Regions from separate parts of the Salinispora goodfellowii genome, predicted to be linked through region 2. Evidence: riboswitches for the same ligand, from Rfam matches in the RefSeq annotation. Region 2 holds a riboswitch; each other region holds the start of a gene.
The links. A riboswitch is a leader RNA that binds a small molecule or an ion and turns the genes downstream of it on or off. The one in region 2 is predicted to bind cobalamin.

Region 1: it holds a riboswitch for cobalamin, as region 2 does, so the genes downstream of both, T398_RS09320 (energy-coupling factor ABC transporter permease) here and T398_RS18615 (prenyltransferase/squalene oxidase repeat-containing protein) in region 2, are expected to answer to the same signal.
Region 3: it holds a riboswitch for cobalamin, as region 2 does, so the genes downstream of both, T398_RS13510 (ABC transporter substrate-binding protein) here and T398_RS18615 (prenyltransferase/squalene oxidase repeat-containing protein) in region 2, are expected to answer to the same signal.
Region 4: it holds a riboswitch for cobalamin, as region 2 does, so the genes downstream of both, cobN (cobaltochelatase subunit CobN) here and T398_RS18615 (prenyltransferase/squalene oxidase repeat-containing protein) in region 2, are expected to answer to the same signal.

The regions. Positions count from the first base shown of each region.
Region 1 covers NZ_JCANTD010000006.1:128,860-133,630, reverse strand. The annotation lists gene cbiQ (cobalt ECF transporter T component CbiQ) at 1-546, opposite strand, end outside; gene T398_RS09325 (energy-coupling factor ABC transporter substrate-binding protein) at 548-865, opposite strand; gene T398_RS09320 (energy-coupling factor ABC transporter permease) at 862-1,542, opposite strand; cobalamin riboswitch at 1,572-1,743, opposite strand; gene T398_RS09315 (class I SAM-dependent methyltransferase) at 1,848-2,660, opposite strand; gene T398_RS09310 (radical SAM protein) at 2,657-4,252, opposite strand; gene T398_RS09305 (PadR family transcriptional regulator) at 4,385-4,771, opposite strand, start outside.
Region 2 covers NZ_JCANTD010000021.1:52,667-57,437, reverse strand. The annotation lists gene T398_RS18620 (SCO2322-related protein) at 11-889, opposite strand; gene T398_RS18615 (prenyltransferase/squalene oxidase repeat-containing protein) at 886-2,322, opposite strand; cobalamin riboswitch at 2,457-2,594, opposite strand; gene T398_RS18610 (SCO2322-related protein) at 2,684-3,175, opposite strand; cobalamin riboswitch at 3,274-3,395, opposite strand; gene T398_RS18605 (SCO5389 family protein) at 3,590-3,982, shown strand; gene T398_RS18600 (CU044_5270 family protein) at 4,046-4,771, opposite strand, start outside.
Region 3 covers NZ_JCANTD010000011.1:49,180-53,950, forward strand. The annotation lists gene T398_RS13500 (DUF4229 domain-containing protein) at 1-121, shown strand, start outside; gene T398_RS13505 (M14 family metallopeptidase) at 237-2,117, shown strand; cobalamin riboswitch at 2,207-2,330, shown strand; gene T398_RS13510 (ABC transporter substrate-binding protein) at 2,412-3,347, shown strand; gene T398_RS13515 (FecCD family ABC transporter permease) at 3,381-4,490, shown strand; gene T398_RS13520 (ABC transporter ATP-binding protein) at 4,487-4,771, shown strand, end outside.
Region 4 covers NZ_JCANTD010000006.1:193,526-198,296, reverse strand. The annotation lists gene cobN (cobaltochelatase subunit CobN) at 1-3,225, opposite strand, end outside; cobalamin riboswitch at 3,568-3,698, opposite strand; gene T398_RS09645 (hypothetical protein) at 3,809-4,153, opposite strand; gene T398_RS09640 (PucR family transcriptional regulator) at 4,293-4,771, opposite strand, start outside.

The sequences.
Region 1 (4,771 bases), on a different contig from region 2:
TCCGGCCAGCGACCGGTAGGCGGTCCGCCAGGTACGGAAGCCAAGCCGCGCCGCCTGCGCCTGCCGGACCGCATGCACGCTCTCCACCAGCAGGAAGAGCATCCGGTACGTCAACGCGGCAACCTCGGTGACCGCCGGGGGGATCCCCAGCCGGTGCAGTCGTGGCAGGACATCCGACAACGGTGTGGTGGCGGTGAACAGCAGCAGGCAGGTCAACGCCGCCACGGAGCGGCCCGCGGTCTGTGCCGCCAGCGGCAGGCCGGCGGGGTCGATGGCCAGTCGGGCCGGAGCCGGCATCGACACCAGCAACGGGACCGTGGAGGTGGCCACGAAGAACAGCGGCACCCGGGCCGCCCGCAGCACCACGACCAGTGGCACCCGTGCGGCGGCCAGCAGCACCGCCGCGGCGCCACCGGACAGGAGCGCGGCGGGCCAGGTGGGCAGGGCCACCGCGCAGACCAGCAGCCCGAGCGCGAGCAGCGCCTTCTCGGCGGGGTGCCGACCTCGCCAGGGACCGGTGTGCGCGGCGATGTCGAGGGCGAACACGCTAACCGCGCTGCCGATCGACCGCGTCGCGCTGCCGCTGCCGGGTCCGGGCGACACCGAAGTAGTAGCCGAGCAGGCCGGCGCCGAGCGCGGCCTGGAGAGCAAAGAACGCCGACTCCAGCTCGGCCGACGGCGGCTCGTAGATCGGCGAGAACCACGGCTGGTAGTCGGGGTGGTCGTCCACGATGGCCTGCTCGGCGAGGGCGTCCGCGCCGGAGAAGGGTTCCTCCCCCGACCCCAGGCCGAGCGCCAGCGGCACCACCGCCAGGAGCAGCACCGCGAGCAGCAACAGCAGGTTCACCCAGGAGAAGCGCCTCATGCCCGTACCTCCGCCGCCGGGCGCAGCAGGCCGAGCCGACGCAGGTCGTCTCCGCTGGTCCGACTCAGCAGGCGGACCACCAGAACGGTCAGCAGTCCCTCGCTGATCGCCAACGGAATCTGGGTCACGGCGAAGATCCCGCCGAACTTCGCCAGCGCACCGCCGACGCCGGAGACCGGGTCGGGGAACGCCAGGGCCAGCTGGGCGACGGTGACACCGTACGTCGCCAGGCTGCCCAGGGCCGCAGCGGCGAACACCGCCGGACCCAGTCCGCCGCCAGCGCGACGGACCATGGTGTAGCTCCCATACGCCACCCACGGGCCGACGATCGCCATCGAGAAGATGTTCGCGCCCAGCGTGCTCAGCCCGCCGTGGGCCAGTAGCAGCGCCTGGAACAGCAGCACAATGCCGCCCAGCACGCTCATCACCGGCGGTCGGAACAGCACCGCCCCCAGCCCGGTGCCGGTCGGGTGGGAACTCGACCCGGTCACCGACGGGATCTTCAATGCGGACAGCGCGAAGGTGAAGGCACCGGCCGCACCGAGCAGCAGTTTCGAGTCTGGATCTGCCCGGACCTGCCGGACCAGGGCCCGACTCCCGTGGACGACGAAGGGCGCGGACACGACGAACCACGCCGCCGCCTGTTCCGGAGGGAGATACCCCTCGGCGATATGCATCGAATGACCTTCCCTTCCAGCACCTCGTGGATGAGATCCGTGTCAAGGCCGGTCTCCTGGCTTCCGGATCGACGTTCACTCCAGCCTTCCCAGACCTGGTTGGGCCCAGTGGCACAGTCAGAGATCACTACCCGGTCACAGTGGCGAGGGCCGCGCCGGTCTTCCACCGGCTTCCCGTGCACCTTGACGGCGAGAGGCTATCGGGCACCCGCCCGGACGGCAAGCTGTCGATTCACACCAATCGCTACCCGCCTCCGCCGGCTACGACGAAACCGGACGCCACGCTGCACCACGAGCCGGGAACTTCAGCCCGGGCCAGAGCCCGGTTTCCTGGCCGTCAGGAGGGCGTAGCCGAGCGCACCGTCGGCGACCGCGGCCCGGGCCGCGGCCAAGACCGCCGGGGCCCGGTCGAAGTCCAAGCCGAGCGCCGCCGCCTGATCCGCGGCGGTCAGCCGCAGCACGGTCAGGCGCGCCTCGATCTGGTCGATCATCGTGGTGACCGCGGAGTCGTGCCGTTCGGTGTGGGTTGTCGTCAGTCCTGCGCCCGCCAACAGGGCGACGTACTCATCGAGGGGGCGCGCATCGGCAACGCAGGCGATCCACGCTCCCAACCCGGTCAGTTCGGGGGGCAGCCGGTCGGGGACGGCGACAACATCGGCCAGCCCGAGTTGACCGCCCGGGACCAGCACCCGGGCCAGTTCCCCCGCTGCGGTGGGCTTGTCGGGGAAGGTGCAGAAGGCGCATTCGCAGACCACCACCTCAACCGAATGCGAGTCGACAGCCAGCCGCTCGGCGTCTCCCCGCCGGAACCGCACCTGGTCGGCGAGCCCAACGGACCGGGCCACCCGGGTGGCCACCGCGACGTTGGAGCCGGCGAGGTCCACACCGGTCACCGTGCAGCCGTACTCGGACGCCAGCAGCAGCGCGCTGGCGCCTCGTCCGCTCGCCACATCGAGTACGCGTTCGCCGGTGGTCAGGCCCAGTCGGGCGGCGAGTCGGCGGGTCAGCGACGAACCACCGGGATGGTACGCCTCGCCGAGGAGCAGGGCGACCAGGTCCGAACCGTAAGCCGCGGCGCAGCAGCCCTTCGGATCCGCTGCGGGCTCACTCCTCGTCACCGGATCCGCCGCCCGACGTTGGTGGCGTCCCGCGCCACCCGCCGTCCGGCGGCGACGCCGCCGTCCGGGTGCTGGGCGACCTTCGACCCGTACGGAGAGTCGGTGATCATCGAGCGGAGCGCGAGTGCGTTGGGCACCACGTCGGCGACCGGCACCCCGGACATCTGCTCGCGGACCTGTTCCCGGTAGCCGACCGAGTTGTAGGCGCAGAACGGGATCAGTCTGCCATCCGGGGTGATCTCCTCGACGCAACACTTCATCAGCTGCCGCACATTGAGGGTGTACGGGTCCTGGAAGTCCTGGATCACGATCATGAAGGCCCGGTCGGTCAGGTTCGCCACCGCCTCGGGTAGGTTGACGCCGCAGGCGTCGGCACAGTCCAGCGCCGCGGCGGTCTGGGCGAGGCGCACCTTGGTCGTGTCGGTGCCCATGAACGCCGACGCAGACCACAGCTTCTCCAGTGCTTCCCGGACAGCGGGGTCCGGCACCACCCGGTTGGTGACGTAGTCGAGATGGTCCGCCACGTCGAGCAGCCGGGGAATCGGCACCACCCCGAAATCCTCGGCGCCGGGCGTGCCCGAGGTGAGCAGATAGGTGATCGACCGGCAGGTCGGGAAGCAGCACGGCACCGGGAAGAAGTCCTCGGCCCGGAACCAGTCGGGCCGCTGCCGCGCGACGAGGTGAATGATGTCGGAGTTGGTCAGCCGGGTCAGCGGGTCAAAGGGCGTGTGCCGGCCGGAGTGGGTGACCGGCTGGAACGAGACGCTCCGCACCGCCGGGTGCGCCAGGCCGTGGCTGATGATGGCGCCGAGTTCGTGCTCGTTGAGCCCCCGTTCGACCGCGGCCACCAGGGTGACGGTCAGGCCGGCCTCGGCGCAGTTGTCCAACGCGCGCTGCTTGATCTCACGCAGGTCCCGACCCCGGATCTCCCGGTGTGTTCGCTCGTCGAACCCGTCGAACTGCAGGTAGATGTTGACCGCCCGGCCGGGACGGTTCCGTTCGCCGAGCGCTGCCACGAACCTCCGGTCGCTGGCGAGCCGGATTCCGTTGGTGTTGAGGTTGACGGCCCGAATCGGGCGGACCTGGGCGGCGTCCACGAAGTCTAGGATCTGCCGGTGGATGGTGGGCTCTCCACCGGAGAACATCACCACCTCGGCCTCGCCCTCACTCGCCACGAAGACGTCGAGCATCCGCTCGCACTGCGCCAGGCTGATGGCGTACCCGTCGGGCTGGTGACCGGAGTCGGCGAAGCAGATCGGGCAGTCGAGGTTACAGCCGGTGTTGACCTCGATGATGCCCAGACAGGCATGCTGCTTGTGTTCCGGACACAGCCCGCAGTCCGCCGGGCAACCGTCGCGCACCTCGGTCTGGAAGGTCAGCGGGATCGTGCCGGGCTTGTTGAATCGGGCGCTGTCGAGGTACATCCGCGCGTCGCCGTACACCAACGCCTCGAACTGGCCGTGCTCCGGACAGCGCTTCCGCAGGTAGACCTTGTCGTCGCGGAGGTTGACCTGTCCGTCGACAACCACCTTGCAGACCGGGCAGATCGACTTTGTGTACTCGACGAAAATCTCATCCCGGTCCCGCTTCATGGCTCTCACCATTCCACGCCGCACTGCCCCGGCACGCCGGCTTGGTCGAATACTGCCCGGCGTGGCTGACCGACCGGCAGTGCCCCGCCCCGTGCTGGTGGCCGGGCCGGAGGGTAGCCCGGCACCGGCAGGTCAGCGCGACACCGGGGCACGAGCGCGGAGCAGCGCCGCAACCTGCAGACACCATTCGCGATTTTCCTGCTCGAAGCGACGCCCCCGCAGGCAGGTGAGGTACGGCCCGATCCGGTTGCTCTCGCGCAGGAACGTCTCCTCGGTCAGGTCACCGCGCAGCTGCCGGAGCATCCGGTCGAAGAGTTCCACCTTGGCGGCGGCGATGACCGCCCGCTCCTCGAGCTGGGCGATGACCGGTGCCGGGTCGAGTCGGTCCACGGCCTGGACCACGACGAGCAGGTCCTCCCGGGTCGACGACGGCTTCGACGGCACGGCGGCGAAGGCGGCCAGTTCGGCGAGGCCGGCGGGGGTGACCGTGAACAGCCGCTTGTTGGGGCGGTCGTGCTG
Region 2 (4,771 bases):
CGCCGTGGCGTCAGTCATCCGGGTCGGCGACCCGTCGTCGTCGGGCGGCGACCAGGCCCCCGGCGGTGAGGGCGGCCAGCAGCAGCACCCCGGCCAGCGTGCCCAGCGGTACGCCCCCCTCCTCGCGGGCAACGGCGTCGGTCCGCACGGGCTCGTCGGCGGAGCCCGGCTGCGTCGAGGCGGTGGCAGTCTCCGGGTACGGGTGGCCTGCCGCGCTGGCGGACGGCGCGGCGGTGGCCGAAGTCGACGGATCAACGGTGGTCGGCTCGCCGGTTGCCCCGGGCTGACCGCCGTCGGCGGGCGGCGGCGCTACGTCTCCGCCCGCCGGTGGCGGTGCCACCGGTACGTCGCTCGTCGGCGGTGCTGCCGGCGGTGGCGAGGCGGGCGGCGGTGCGGGGCGGCGCGGGGTGACCCCGGGGCGGGGCGCGTCGTTGGGGTCGCGGTTGAGGGAGAACGACCAGCCCTCGAAGCTGCCCGCCGGGGGCGTACGGTTCAGCACCCCCTTGTCGCTGTAGGTCCAGCTGCCACCGTTCGGGGCGTGCCAGTACGACCAGTAGGCGCTGGCCGGCGGCGTGTCGACGCACTTCTCCGCGTCCGCCGACGGTTTGCCCTCGATCCGGCAGATGAATCCCTCGCCCCAGCGCAGCGTGCCGGTGATCGGGAAGCCGGCGCCCTTCAGTGCGGCCAGCCCGGTGGCCTGGCTGCCCGGGGCGCAGCGGACAACCGTTCCGCCCCCGAGCTCGTTGAAGTCGACCACGACGGTGACGCCGGAGGCGTCCGGGCAGTAGCCGGGGAGCCCGGCGGCTACCGCCGGGCTCCCCGGCCCGATCACCGAGCCGGCGGCGACCAGGGCGACGGCCACTGAGCCGCGGAGCGTCCTGCGGCTCAATTCGCCCGCCGACGGCCGAGGATGAGCAGCCCGACGCCGCCACCGAGCAGCAGTACCGCGAGCAGCACGTAGCTGGTGATCGCCGCGCCGGTGGTCGGCAGCCCACCACCGGGGCTGGAGGTGGTCGGTGTGGGAGTCACCGGAGCGCTGCCGGTCGGTGACGCGGCGGGCGGCTCCGGCGGGGCGGTCCCGGTGGCGCTCGGTGTCGGGCTGGCGGTGGCGGTCGGCGTCGGCGATCCGGTGCCGGTCGGCGATCCGGTGGGCGAGGCGGTGCCGGTCGGGGTGGGCTGCCCGGTCGGCGGCGGGTCGAGGCCGATCCGACCCAGCGGCACCTGGGCGAGCCCGAGCAGCGCCTGGGCGGTGGCCCGACGCCACTGGTCCCGGCTGTTGTCGCCGAGCCCGTCCGCGACGGCGGCGGCGAGCCCGTCGGCGTTGTAGGCGATGGCGCCCGCCTCCGCGGCGGCCGCCCCGCCGCTCGCCGCGGTCAGCTGGAGCGCGGCCAGCGCCACCGCCGCCTCGGTGGCTGCCGGGTCGCGTCCGGCGGCGGCGAGGGCCTGCCCGGCCAGGCCGGTGCTGTTGGAATTCTTTCCGGTGGTCGGCCCGGAGCCGCCGAACGACCCGTCGGTGTGCTGCTGGGACACCAGCCAGTCCGCGCCGGCGGCGGCCGCGTCGGCGGCGCTTGTGGCACCGTCCTCGGCGGCGCTCAGCAGCGCCTGCACGGCCATCGCGGTCGAGTCGACGTCGAGGGTGGCGTCGGGTTGGTCGTCGCAGGACGGCGAGGGCCCGTCGGCCGTGTCCGGGTAGAGGCGGAAGCCGCCCGCCGCGCACTGCTGCCGGATGAGGAAGTCCACCGCGTCCTGCGGTACGCCGCCGCTGCGGGTCAGGCCCAGCACGGCGAAGGACTGGTCGAAGGTGTTACTGGGGTCTGCGCCGGTCTGTGGGGTGGTAGCGCTGGTGATCCGTCCCCGCTGGTGGTCGATGTCCGCTCCGGCGATCAGCGACAGGGTCTCGGCCCGCAGGTCGTAGCCGCCGAAGTCGGTGGGGTCGGCGCTGGAGGCGGAGGCGGCGTAGAGCAGCTTCGCGGTCGCCCCGCCGTCGGTGAAGCCCTCGATGCCCCAGTGGTCGTAGCTGTTGTAGGCGCGCACGTTCGCCGCGACCTGGGCGGTCGCCGCCTGCCGGGTCGACGGGTCGACCCCGGTGGCGGCGAGCGCGAGGAGACCGTCGATGGTCAGCCCCCAGTCCTCCGGGTTGATCGGGCCGGGCAGGACGCCATCGGTGAATTCGTCGGCGAGCCAGGACGCCGCTGCGCGGGCTGCGGCGGCGTGGTCCGGGTCGGGGGCCGCCACCACGGTCAGTGGGGCGGCGGCTACCGCGGCGAGGGTGGTTGCCGCGGCCGCGCCGAGACCGGTGGCGAGGCGCCGGGACAGGGCCATGAGGGGGTGCCTTTCTAGAGCAGTCGGTGAGCTCCGGCAAGCACCCGGGATACGAAAACCCCGCTCCGCGTACTGCGGTGAGCGGGGTGGACAGACCTCGGCGGACCGGACTTCACCCTGTAGACCTCGACAGTGGAAGCCGCTCGTCCCGGGCGGGGCATTCCGGCTCGCGAAAGGGTTCTCTCGCTCACGGCTGCGGGTCAGCGCCGGCATCGCACCGGCTTCCCCCCACGCGGGACTTATGCAGTTGTGCCCAGTGTGTACCGGGTGCCCGTCACCGTACCGCTAGGGCGTGTGACGACGCCAGGACAGTTCCGGGCACCCGGGGTGCGCCACTGGTCACACCAGCGGCGCGGGTGAATCAGGGGGCGGGGATGCTCGGCGGCTCGCTGGCACCGTAGGACCAACCCTCGACGCTGCCCGGGGCCGGGTCGTAGTTGAGCACGCCCTTGTCGCTGTACTCCCAGTCACCGCCGCTGGACGCGTGCCAGTACGACCAGTACCCGCTGGCCTGCGGGGTGTCGATGCAGGGCTCGACGTCCGGGGTGGGCAGGCCGCCGAGTCGGCAGACGAAGGCAAGACCCCAGCGGGCGGTGCCCTCGACGGCGAAGCCGGCGTCCTGGATGGCGGTCAGCCCGGTGTCCGGGTCGCCGGGGGCGCAGGCGACCTCGACCTCGCCGCCGAAAGCGGTGAAGTCGATCACCACGGTGACGCCCGAGGTGCCGGCACAGGCGTCGGCTCGCGCGGCTTGGGGGGCGGGCTCGACAGCGGTCAGGGCGATCCCGGCGACGGCGGCGGCCAACAGGCCGGCGGCGCGGGTGCGGAGTGTGGATCGAAGGTGGGACACGACCATCAGGAGTGCCTTTCCGCCCTGCGGTCGTCAGAACCCAGCCGAGCGCTGTTGGTCAGCGTCGGGTCGGGGCCTCCGACCCGTGGGCCACGACGGGTGGGTAGGGGTGCGCGAGCGTGGCGGGTATTCGGGCTTGCCGTCGCAGATGAACCTCGACGGCCTACCGTTGCGGGCCAGCGCCGGATTTTGACCGGACTTCCCCCGCACGCACGCGTTGGTTGAGTTGTCGCGACAGTCTGGGCTGCTGCGAGCGGCGCTGTCAAACGGCCCTGAGGTGGGCGCATGTCCTGAGGACCGCGCATCGGGTGAATCCGACGGAGCCACACCACGTGGCGTCATTGACGCGGTGGACGTTGCGTGGTGTGCTCAGCACGCAACAGTAATGAAAACCGCGATCATTATCAACTGAGGAGGATCATGTCTCTCACCGTGCCACCGGACCTGTTGCGGGCCGCCGAGTCGGGCCCCGTTGCCGACGACGCCTTCGTCTCCTGCGTCCGCGACTCGCTGCCGTACGCCTGGCAGACCGTCAGCCGGGTGGCGGCGGAGCTGGCGTCCTCCGACGCCGAGTTCGCCGACAACGTCGTCCCGCCGCCGACCGAGGAGGAGCGGGGTCAGCTCCTGCGCGCGCTGGCCAGCGACGCCATCCGGTCCAGCCTTGAACGCCACTTCGGCGTCAAGCTGGCCTTCCAGAACTGTCACCGGGTCGCGGCGTTCCGGCACTCCGCGGTCGACTCGGAAACCTACCGCCGCTTCATCTCCGTCCGCGGTCAGCTGCTCAACCAGTCTCCCGAGCTGCGCAACTGTTGATCCGGCTAGCGCTCGGTGGCCGGCGGGGTGATCCACCTCCGCCGGCCCGCCGGGCACCCCCGATCAGCCGCCGCCGCGCTCCTGCTCCCAGCCGCATACCGGTGTCGGCTGTGGCGCCGGGCGCTCTCCGAGCTTCGGCACCACGGCCCGCTGCAGCACTGCGGTCGTGCTGAACACCGTCCCGGCTGGTCCGTCGGCGGTGTCCGCCACGAGGTAGCTGCGTTGGCCGAGATAATCATACGTGTGTCTATCGAAAATCCACTCGTCTCGTCGGCTTCTTTCGGTGCGCGCGACGGCTATCCCCGGTCGGCCGGCTGCGTCGGTGACCCCACGGACCACCTCAACCCCCGGAATCTTCGCCGCAGCCAGATAGAGCGCGGCGCTCGTCCGCGGCGGCACCAACGACTCGTGCAGAATGTCACCGATCGCGGTGAACGCCGCGCCATCGCGGCTGCTTCCCTGGCCCCGCTCATCCCGCTCCCGGTAGAGCTTCGCCAGCAGTTCATCGGGATCAGTGGGTAGATCGACAGCCGTCGCGTTCGGCGTCATGTTCGTGAGCGTCGTCCGTTCCGGAATCACGCCGATGATCGGCAAGTTGACGAGTGGCTCGCGAAGCAGTCCGTCACCTCGTTCGTACCGTGGGATCCAGATCTCCCGCTCGTGTATCGGTTGCAGCTGGGCCGGACCATTGCCCAACTCGGCGTACGCCCCCCGACTCTTGACGTAGACGTACTCGCCCTCGCCAGCCGATGGGCCCCGCTTGCAGGCGGCCGTTGCAGCCATCTCATT
Region 3 (4,771 bases), on a different contig from region 2:
GATGGCTGCCGCCACCGAGCGGCGGCGCGCGGAGAAGGAGCGGCTGCGCTCGGCGCTGGCCGGCGAGGACGACGCCGGGACGGACTCGCCGGAGCGGGACGGCGACGCACCGAAGTCCTGATCCACGGGCGCCATTAAATTTACACATGGAAGAACATTGATATGACCATGCGTTGAGTGGTGGAGTGTGCGGTACCAGGCGGGAAAGGTTTCCCGCGCTCGTCAGGAGGTTGTCCATGGCCTTCCGCACCCCCACCCTTCGCCGCCGCCTCGCGCTCGTCGTCGCCGCGGGGTTCGGCCTGCTCACCTTCGCCGCGTCCCCGGTCTCCGCGAACACCACGCCGGAGCCCAGCGGTGAGTCGGCCGCCGTCCAGTACCGGGTGCTCGGCCCGCGTACCGTGACCGACCGCAGCGCGGTCGCCAGCACCGGCGCCGCGATCGACTACTCCGAGCACGGTGTCCTGCACGTCACCGCCACCGCCGCCGAGGCCGCCGCGATCACCCGGCTGGGCTTCGAGCTGGAGGAGGTGCCGGTAACCCCCACCGGCCACGATCACGACCACGGGGACGTCGGCATCTTCGACTTCCCGCCCGCCGACTCCGACTACCACAACTACGCCGAACTGACGGCCGTGGTGAACCAGGTGGTGGCGGAGCACCCCAGCATCGCGCGGAAGATCAGCATCGGCACCTCGCACGAGGGCCGGGACCTGATGGCGGTGAAGATCTCCGACAACGTCGGGACCGACGAGGACGAGCCGGAAATCCTCTTCAACTCCCAGCAGCACGCTCGGGAGCACCTGACCGTGGAGATGGCGATCTACCTGCTAAACCTCTTCACCGACAACTACGGCAGTAACTCCCGGGTCACCAACGTGGTCAACAGCCGGGAGCTGTGGATCATCCCGACCGTGAACCCGGACGGCAGCGAGTACGACATCGCCACCGGCTCGTACCGGTCGTGGCGCAAGAATCGGCAGCCCAACAGCGGCTCGTCCTGGGTCGGCACCGACCTGAACCGCAACTGGGACTACCTCTGGGGCTGCTGCGGCGGCTCCTCCGGCTCCACCTCGTCGAGCACCTACCGGGGCCCGTCGCCCTTCTCCGCCCCGGAGACCGATGCGGTGCGCGACTTCGTGGACAGCCGGGTCGTGGGCGGAGTCCAGCAGATCAAGGCCAACATCGACTTCCACACCTACTCCGAGCTGGTGCTCTGGCCGTTCGGCTACACGTACAGCAACACCGCCCCGGGGATGACGGCCGACCAGTACAACACCTTCGCCACCATCGGCGGGGAGATGGCGGCCACCAACGGCTACACCCCGCAGCAGTCCAGCGACCTCTACATCACCGATGGCAGCAGCATCGACTGGATGTGGGGGGCGCACGGGATCTGGGCGTACACCTTCGAGCTGTACCCCGGCTCCGCCGCGGGCGGCGGCTTCTACCCACCCGACGAGGTCATCCCGGCGGAGACCGCCCGTAACCGCGAAGCGGTGCTGCTCCTCTCCGAGTACGCCGACTGCCCGTACCGGGCGATCGGCAAGGAGGACCAGTACTGCGGCGGTGGCGGCGGCGGGGAGACGGTCTGGGCGGACACCTTCGAGACCGCGACCGGCTGGACGATCAACCCCAACGGCACCGACACCGCCACCACCGGCCAGTGGGAGCGGGGTGCCGCCCAGGCGACCAGCTACTCCGGCGCCAAGCAGCTCACCCCGTACGCGGGCGGTAACGACCTGGTCACCGGCCGGCTCGCCGGCTCCTCGGTGGGCACCCACGACATCGACGGCGGCGCGACCAGCGCCCGCTCCCCGGCGGTGGCCCTGCCGTCGAGCGGCACGCTGACGCTCTCGTTGGCCTGGTACCTGGCGCACTACTCGAACGCCTCCTCGGCCGACTACTTCCGGGTCAGCGTCGTGCACAGCGGCGGCACCACCACCCTGCTCAACCAGACCGGCGCGGCGACCAACCGCAGCGCCTCCTGGTCGGTGGCCAACCTCGACCTGACGCCGTACGCCGGCCAGTCGATCCAGATCCAGGTGGCGGCGGCGGACGCCGCCGGCGGGAGCCTCGTCGAGGCAGCAGTCGACAACGTCACCATCACCGTCTCCTGAATCTGGGGTGGGGGCCCTTTCCCGGGGCCCCCACCCCTCCCCACCTCGTCACACGTCTGCGGCCAACTCCGGGCCCCGGCCCGACCGTGCGCTACCGTGCTACCGACCATCCCGCAGCGAAGCCGGTGGGAAACCGGCGCTGTCCCGCAACTGTGATGCCCCGGGCTTGTCCCGGGGACGAGTCAGGTCGCCTGCGGTCGGTCGCGATACGCGCTCTCGAGGAAGGGTGCCTCGTGGACGGGCACCTCGGTCCCTGTCGGCGAAGCACCAACTCCTCGACCGACAGGAGGCCCGATGTCCAGACGTACCCCCCGGTTCTTCACCGCGGCCCTCGCGGTGGCCGCGCTCGCGCTCGCCGGCTGCGCCGAGAAGACCACGGACTCCCCCGCTGACGACGGCGCGTCCAGCGCCGCGACCTTCCCGGTAACCGTTGGCTCGCTCACGCTGGACGAGCAGCCGGAGAAGATCGTCTCGCTGTCGCCGACCGCCACCGAGGTGCTCTTCGCGATCGGGGCGGGGCCGCAGGTCGTCGCGGTCGACGACAACTCCAACTATCCGGCGGAGGCACCGCGGACCGACCTCTCCGGCTTCCAGCCGAACGCCGAGGCGATCGCCGCCCAGAACCCCGACCTGGTCCTGCTCGCCGACGACCAGAACAAGATCGTGGACCAGCTCACCACGCTGAAGATCCCGGTTTTCCTCACCCCGGCGGCGGCCACGCTGGACGACACCTATCGGCAGCTCACCGAGGTGGGCACGCTGACCGGGCACCCCGCCGAGGCCGCCGACGTGGTCAGCCAGATGCAGGACGACATCGCGGAGTTGGTCGCCGACCTGCCCCAGCGGGCGGAGAAGCTCACCTACTTCCACGAGCTCGGCCCCGAGCTGTACACCGCCACCAGCAAGACCTTCATCGGCTCGCTCTACGCGCTCGCCGGGCTCGAGAACATCGCCGACCCGGCCGACGCGGACGGCGCGAGCGGTGGCTACCCGCAGCTCTCCGAGGAGATCATCGTCCAGGCCAACCCGGACTTCGTCTTCCTCGCCGACACCAAGTGCTGCCAGCAGAGCATCGCGTCGGTCCAGGCCCGACCCGGCTGGGCGACGATCACCGCCGTGCAGGAGGGCCAGGTCGTCGCGCTCGACGACGACGTCGCCTCCCGGTGGGGCCCGCGCGTCGTCGACCTGCTCCGCACGATCATCGAGGCGACCGCGAAGGTCCCCGCGTGACGTTGGAGCTGTGGCGATAGCAGAGGCATCCCCATGCGGCAGGTGGTAACCCAGCGCCCCTCCGGCCGCCCCTCCGGCCGCCCCTCCGGCGGGCCGGCGGCTCGGCCCGCCGGGCTGCGGCCCGGCTGGCTCGTCGCCGGGCTGGCCGCGGTCCTGGTCGCCCTGGTGGCGGGCGTCTCCCTCGGCCCGGTCAGCCTGCCACCCGGCAGCGTCGCGGTCGAGCTGCTGAACCTCCTCCCCGGGGTCGGCCTCGACAGCGGGCTCACCGAGCGGGAGATCGCCATCATCACCGAGCTGCGCCTGCCCCGGGCCGTACTCGGCCTGCTCGTCGGCGGGTTGCTCGCCCTGGCCGGCGGCGCCTACCAGGGCGTGTTCCGCAACCCGCTGGCCGACCCGTACCTGCTCGGGGTAGCGGCCGGCGCCGGGTTCGCGGTCACCGTGGTGATCACCGCTGGCGGGGTCGGCGGGGCGGTCACCGGGCTGCCGGTCACCATCCCGCTGGCCGCGTTCGTCGGCGCGATCGGCGCGGTCACGCTGACCTACCTGCTCGGCTCCGCCGGCGGCCGAAGCCGATCACCGGCGACCCTGATCCTGGCCGGGGTGGCGGTCTCCGCCTTCCTCTCCGCCGGGCAGACATACCTGCTGCAACGCAACTCGGACAGCATCCAACAGGTCTACGCCTGGCTGCTCGGGCGGCTCGCCACCGCCGGCTGGCACGACGTACGGCTGGTCCTGCCGTACTTCCTGCTGACCGCCGTGGTGGTGCTGCTGCACCGGCGGGAGTTGGACGTCCTCTCGGTCGGTGACGACGAGGCGACCAGCCTGGGCCTGCACCCGCAACGGTCCCGCTACCTGCTGATCGCCGCGGCCTCGCTCGGCACCGCCGCCGCGGTCTCCGCGTCCGGGCTGATCGGCTTCGTCGGGATCATCGTGCCGCACGCCGTACGACTGCTCGCCGGCTCCAGCTACCGGGTGATCCTGCCGCTGTCGATGCTCTTCGGCGGGGCGTTCCTGGCGCTGACCGACGTGGTCGCCCGGACCGCCGCCGCCCCCGAGGAGATCCCGATCGGCGTGGTGACCGCCCTGCTCGGCGGCCCGTTCTTCGTCCTGGTCCTGCGCAGCGCCCGGCGGGTGCTGGGATGAGCGCACCGGCGGTGGCGGTACGCGACCTGCGGGTCCGGCTGGCCGGCGTACCCGTCCTCACCGGGGTCGACCTGAGCGTCGCCGCCGGCGAGTGGGTGACCGTGATCGGCCCGAACGGCGCCGGCAAGTCGACGCTGCTGCGCGCCGTCGGCGGCCTGCTGCCCACCGGGGGCGCGGTCTCCCTCTTCGGTACGCCGATCCAGCAGCTGCGTCGCCGGGACCGGGCCCGGGTGGTGGCGACGGTCGCCCAGTCGCCGGTGGTGCCCGCCGGGATGTCGGTC
Region 4 (4,771 bases), on a different contig from region 2:
GACCATCGCCACCATCCCGCCGTGGTACTGGAAGTAGTCGTCGGAGTCGACGATGTCGTGCTCCCGGGTGTCCTGGTTCTTCACCGCCACGGCGATCCGCGCGAAGGCGCGTTCCATGTCGGTACGGGCCTGTCGGCCGTCCAGCCCCCGCCCGTACGCGTAGCCGCCCCACACCGCGTACACCTCGGCCAGGTCGGCGTCGCTGCGCCAGTTCCGGGCGTCGATCAGCGGAAGCAGCCCGGCCCCGTACGCGCCCGGCTTCGATCCGAAGATCCGCGCGGTGGCCCGGCGCTCGTCGCCGTGCCCGGCGAGGTCTGAGGCCACGTGCGCCCGGAGGTGGTTGTCCGCGGCCGGCTCGTCCAGCGCGGCCACCTGTCGTACCGCGTCGTCCATGAGCGCCACCACGTGCGGAAAGGCGTCCCGGAAGAAGCCGGAGATGCGGACGGTCACATCGATGCGGGGGCGACCCAACTCGGCTAGGGGCAGCACCTCGACTCCGGTCACCCGCCGGGACCGGTCGTCCCAGGTGGGTCGGCAGCCGAGTAACGCGAGCACCTCGGCGATGTCGTCGCCCTGCGTCCGCATGGCGCTGGTGCCCCACACGGTGAGCCCGACCGAGCGCGGGTACACCCCGGTGTCGGCGAGGTGCCGGCTCAGCAGCGAGTCGGCCAGGGCCACGCCGACGTCCCAGGCGTTGCGGCTGGGGATCGCCTTCGGGTCGACCGAGTAGAAGTTGCGACCGGTGGGCAGCACGTTGACCAGACCTCGGGTGGGTGATCCGGACGGGCCGGGGGGCACGAACCGCCCGTTGAGGGCGGCGAGGGTGTGCGCCAGCTCGTCGGTGGTGCGCTCCAGCCGCGGCACCAGCTCGGTGGCGGCGAAGCGCAGCACCGCGGCGGCCTCCGGAATCGCCCGGCCGGTGACCTCGACGACGACCTCCTGCGCCCGGTCGGCCGGCCAGCCGAGCGTCTCCATCCCGAGGGCGAGGCGCCGGGCCAGACCCTCGATCAGGTCGACGGCGTCGGCGGCGGTGCCGGCCGGCCCACCGGCGGCGTCGGTCAGCGCGGCCGGTACCCGCACCCGGGCTCCGGGCACGGCGAGCAGCGCGGACTCGTCCAGGCCGTAGCTGGCGGCGAGGGCCTGCCGCAGGCCGGGCAGGGCCCGGGTCCCGCCCCACACCTGTGGGGCACGCAGCACGGCGAGCACCAGGTTGACCCGCGCTTCGCCGCCGGGTGCTTCGGCCAGCACGTGCAGGCCGTCGCGGATCTGCACGTCCTTGACCTCGCAGAGGTAACCGTCGAGGTGCAACACGAAGTCGTCGAAGTCATCGGCGGCCGGCATCTCCGACTGGTGCAGGTCGTGGTGCAGTTCCGCGGTGCGCACCAGCTCCCAGATCTGTCCTCGTACGACGGGCGCCTTCGCCGGGTCGAGCGCCTGCACGGTGGCGTACTCGTCGAGTAGTTGCTCCAGCTTCGCCAGGTCCCCATAGGTCTCGGCGCGGGCCATCGGCGGCACCAGGTGGTCGACGACGACCGCGTGCGCGCGGCGCTTGGCCTGCGTCCCCTCCCCCGGGTCGTTGACGATGAACGGGTACACCAGCGGCAGGTCACCGAGGACCGCGTCCGGGGCGCAGTCGGCGGCCAGCCCGAGGCCCTTGCCCGGCAGCCACTCCAGGGTGCCGTGCTTGCCCAGGTGTACCACGGCGTCCGCGCCGAAGCCCCCGGTCGTGGCGGGGGCGGCCAGCCACCGGTACGCGGCCAGGTAGTGGTGACTGGGGGGCAGGTCCGGGTCGTGGTAGATGGCGATCGGGTTCTCCCCGAAGCCGCGGGGCGGCTGGATCAGCAGGACCACGTTGCCGAACCGCAGACCGGCCAGGACGAGGTCGCCGCCGTCGGTGTACAGCTCCCCCGGCGGCTCCCCCCAGTGGCGGACCATGGCGGCGCGCAGCGGCGCCGGCACCTGGTCGAACCACCGCCGGTACGTCTCCCGCGGCACCCGCGCGCTGGCGGTGGCGAGCTGCTCGGGGGTGAGCCACTCGACGTCGTGGCCGCCGGCGGCGATGAGGGCGTGGATGAGGGCGTCCCCGTCGTCCGGGACGGGCGTCGCGCCGAGGTCGTAGCCGGCGGCGGCGAGCGCGGCGAGCAGCCGCACCGCGCTGGCCGGGGTGTCCAGGCCGACGGCGTTGCCGACCCGGGAGTGCTTCGTCGGGTACGAGCTGAGCACCACCGCCACCCGCTTGCCGGCGTTCGGCAGGTGCCGCAGCCGGGCGTGCCGGACGGCGATTCCGGCCACCCGGGCGGCGCGCTCCGGGTCCGGCGCGTAGACCGACAGCCCGTCGGCGTCGAGCTGTTTGAACGAGAACGGCACGGTGACGATCCGCCCGTCGAACTCGGGGATCGCCACCTGCATCGCCGCGTCCAAAGGCGATAGTCCGGCGTCGCTGGCGGCCCACTGTTCCCGCGTGCTGGTGAGACAGAGCGCCTGGATGACCGGCAGGTCGAGGGCGGCGAGCGCGCCCACGTCCCAGGCGTCCTCGTCCCCACCACCGGCTGCGTCGGTGGCCACGGTGCCCCCGGCGGCGAGCACGGTGACCAGCAGGGCGTCACAGCGGGCGAAGAGCTCCAGTGGGCCCGCGCCGGCGGTCAGCCCACGCAGCGAGCCGCAGAAGATCGGTGCCGCGTTGCCCCCCGCGGCCTCCACGGCGCCGGCGAGCGTGTCCACGAAGGCGGTGTTGCCGGCGAGCGCGTGCGCCCGGTAGAAGACGATCCCGACGGTCGGCCGGTCCGGGTCGGTCGACCAGTCACCGTGCATCCCGTACGCCGGGGTCGGTGTGGGGGGCGCGAACCCCTCGCCGGTGAGCAGCACCGTGTCGGACAGGAACCGGGCCAGCTGCGCCAGGTTCTCCGGGCCCCCCTCGACCAGGTAGGAGAGGGCTTGGGTGGCGACACCGGAGGGCACGGTGGAGGCGGCGGTCAGCTCGGCGTCGGGGACGCTCTCCCCGCCCAGCAGCACCGTTGGCACGTCCGAGGCGAGGACCGCCGCCAATCCGTCCGGCCACGCGGCCCGGCCACCGAGCAGGCGGACGACGGCCAGTTCCACGCCGTCGAGCAGTTCCGGTACGCCGTCAACGGCCACCCGGGTCGGGTTGGCCAGGCGGTAGTCGGCCCCGCTGGCTCGCGCGGCGAGCAGGTCGGTGTCGGCGGTAGATAGCAACAGAATGCGCACGGGAAGCTCCGGAGAGTGAAGCCCGCGTCGAGGGGCGGACGATCAGCGAAACGGGAGATGATTCGGCTTCACGGGCGCCGTCTCGGGCCACCCGACTGGGCGGCCGACCGGGCCCGCGTCAGGCAGCGATCAACCGCGGGCAGCGGGGCCGAGAACGGCGGCACCAAGCACGGCAGCGGGGACATTCTCGGCGGCGGGGCCAGTCGCGGCGGCGCCCGGCCACGGACCGGTCGCGGGCATACCGCCGCCCGCCAGGATAATGCGACAGCTGTCGATAGCTGGGACGCTACGCGTCATCGGTTCCTCCTCGGGTATCCACGCCCTGGGGTGCACCGACGGCCGAAGTATCCTGGCTCCCGGATCGACGCTCACCCCCGGCCTTCCAACCGCGCGACGCACGGTCGTGGCTCCGCAAGGAAGATCACTCCCCGGTGACAGTGGCGGGACCGCGCCGGATTCACACCGGCTTCCTTCACTGCCGTCCGGCCGCGAACTCTGCCACACCAATACGTTCCGGTCAACGAAACGAGGGGAGACCAGCGGTCAACCGGTCCCGGTGCAACGGCCCCGGAGGGCGCGGCGGCTACCGCAGGCGCCGCTCCGGGTGGGCCCGGTTCCAGGCGCGCATCCGCTCCGGATAGCCCATCTTGGCCGCTTCGTAGAGCGGCAGGGCCAGCCGGCGGGCGAGTGATGCGGCAACCCGCGGCGACCCGGTACGGCGGCGGATCCACTCGCCGTCATGTGCGATCGCCACCACCGTCGTGTCCGTCGCCGTCGTCTCCGGCTCCAGGTAGAACTCGACCCCGGTCCGGCTGGCGACGAACTGCTCCAGCGCCACCAGGTCCGCGCGGGTGCCCTCCCGGTCGAGCTTCGTCGGCACCCCGTCTGATCCCCAGGTACGCGACCGCTTCCGACTGAACCAGCCCATGCCGCTCCTCCTTGAAACTCCAGCGCCGCCGGCCTCCAGTGCACCACCCATGGCTGAGTGCCGTCTGTACGCCACCTGATGACGCGCTGAGGATGCACGCCAACGGGGGCACCAAGCCCGCGGGAAGGCATCGGCCGGCTCACCACCCCGGGGGCGGCGGGAGTGAGGCGTGCGTCACCGCGAGCACGAGCCGGTCCCAGGAGTGGGTCAGGCTGCGGCCGGTGAGCTCGGTGAGCCGGCGAAGCCGATGGCGCATGGTCTGCGGGTGCAGTCCAACCGCGGTCGCGGCCTCGCTCGCCGACCCGTGGGTGAGGTACGCGTGCAGGCCTTCGAGCAGGTGGGTGTTGGCGGGGGTGAGCACCGGGCCGAGGACCGCGGCGTGCAGTGCGGCACGGTCAACGGGGGGCGCTCCGTGCAGTACCGCGACGGTGAGCGCGTCGCCGCGGTCGAGGACGGTCCGGCGGGCGAACGCCGCCACGGGTGCGTGCTTGAGCGCGGCAACCGCTGCCCGATAGTCCTGCGGCAGGGTCGCCGGGGAGGCGCCGCTGATCAGACAGGCCCGCCAACCGTCCGCGGCCACGGCCGCCGCCACCGCGGACCGATCGTGCTCGTCCGGGA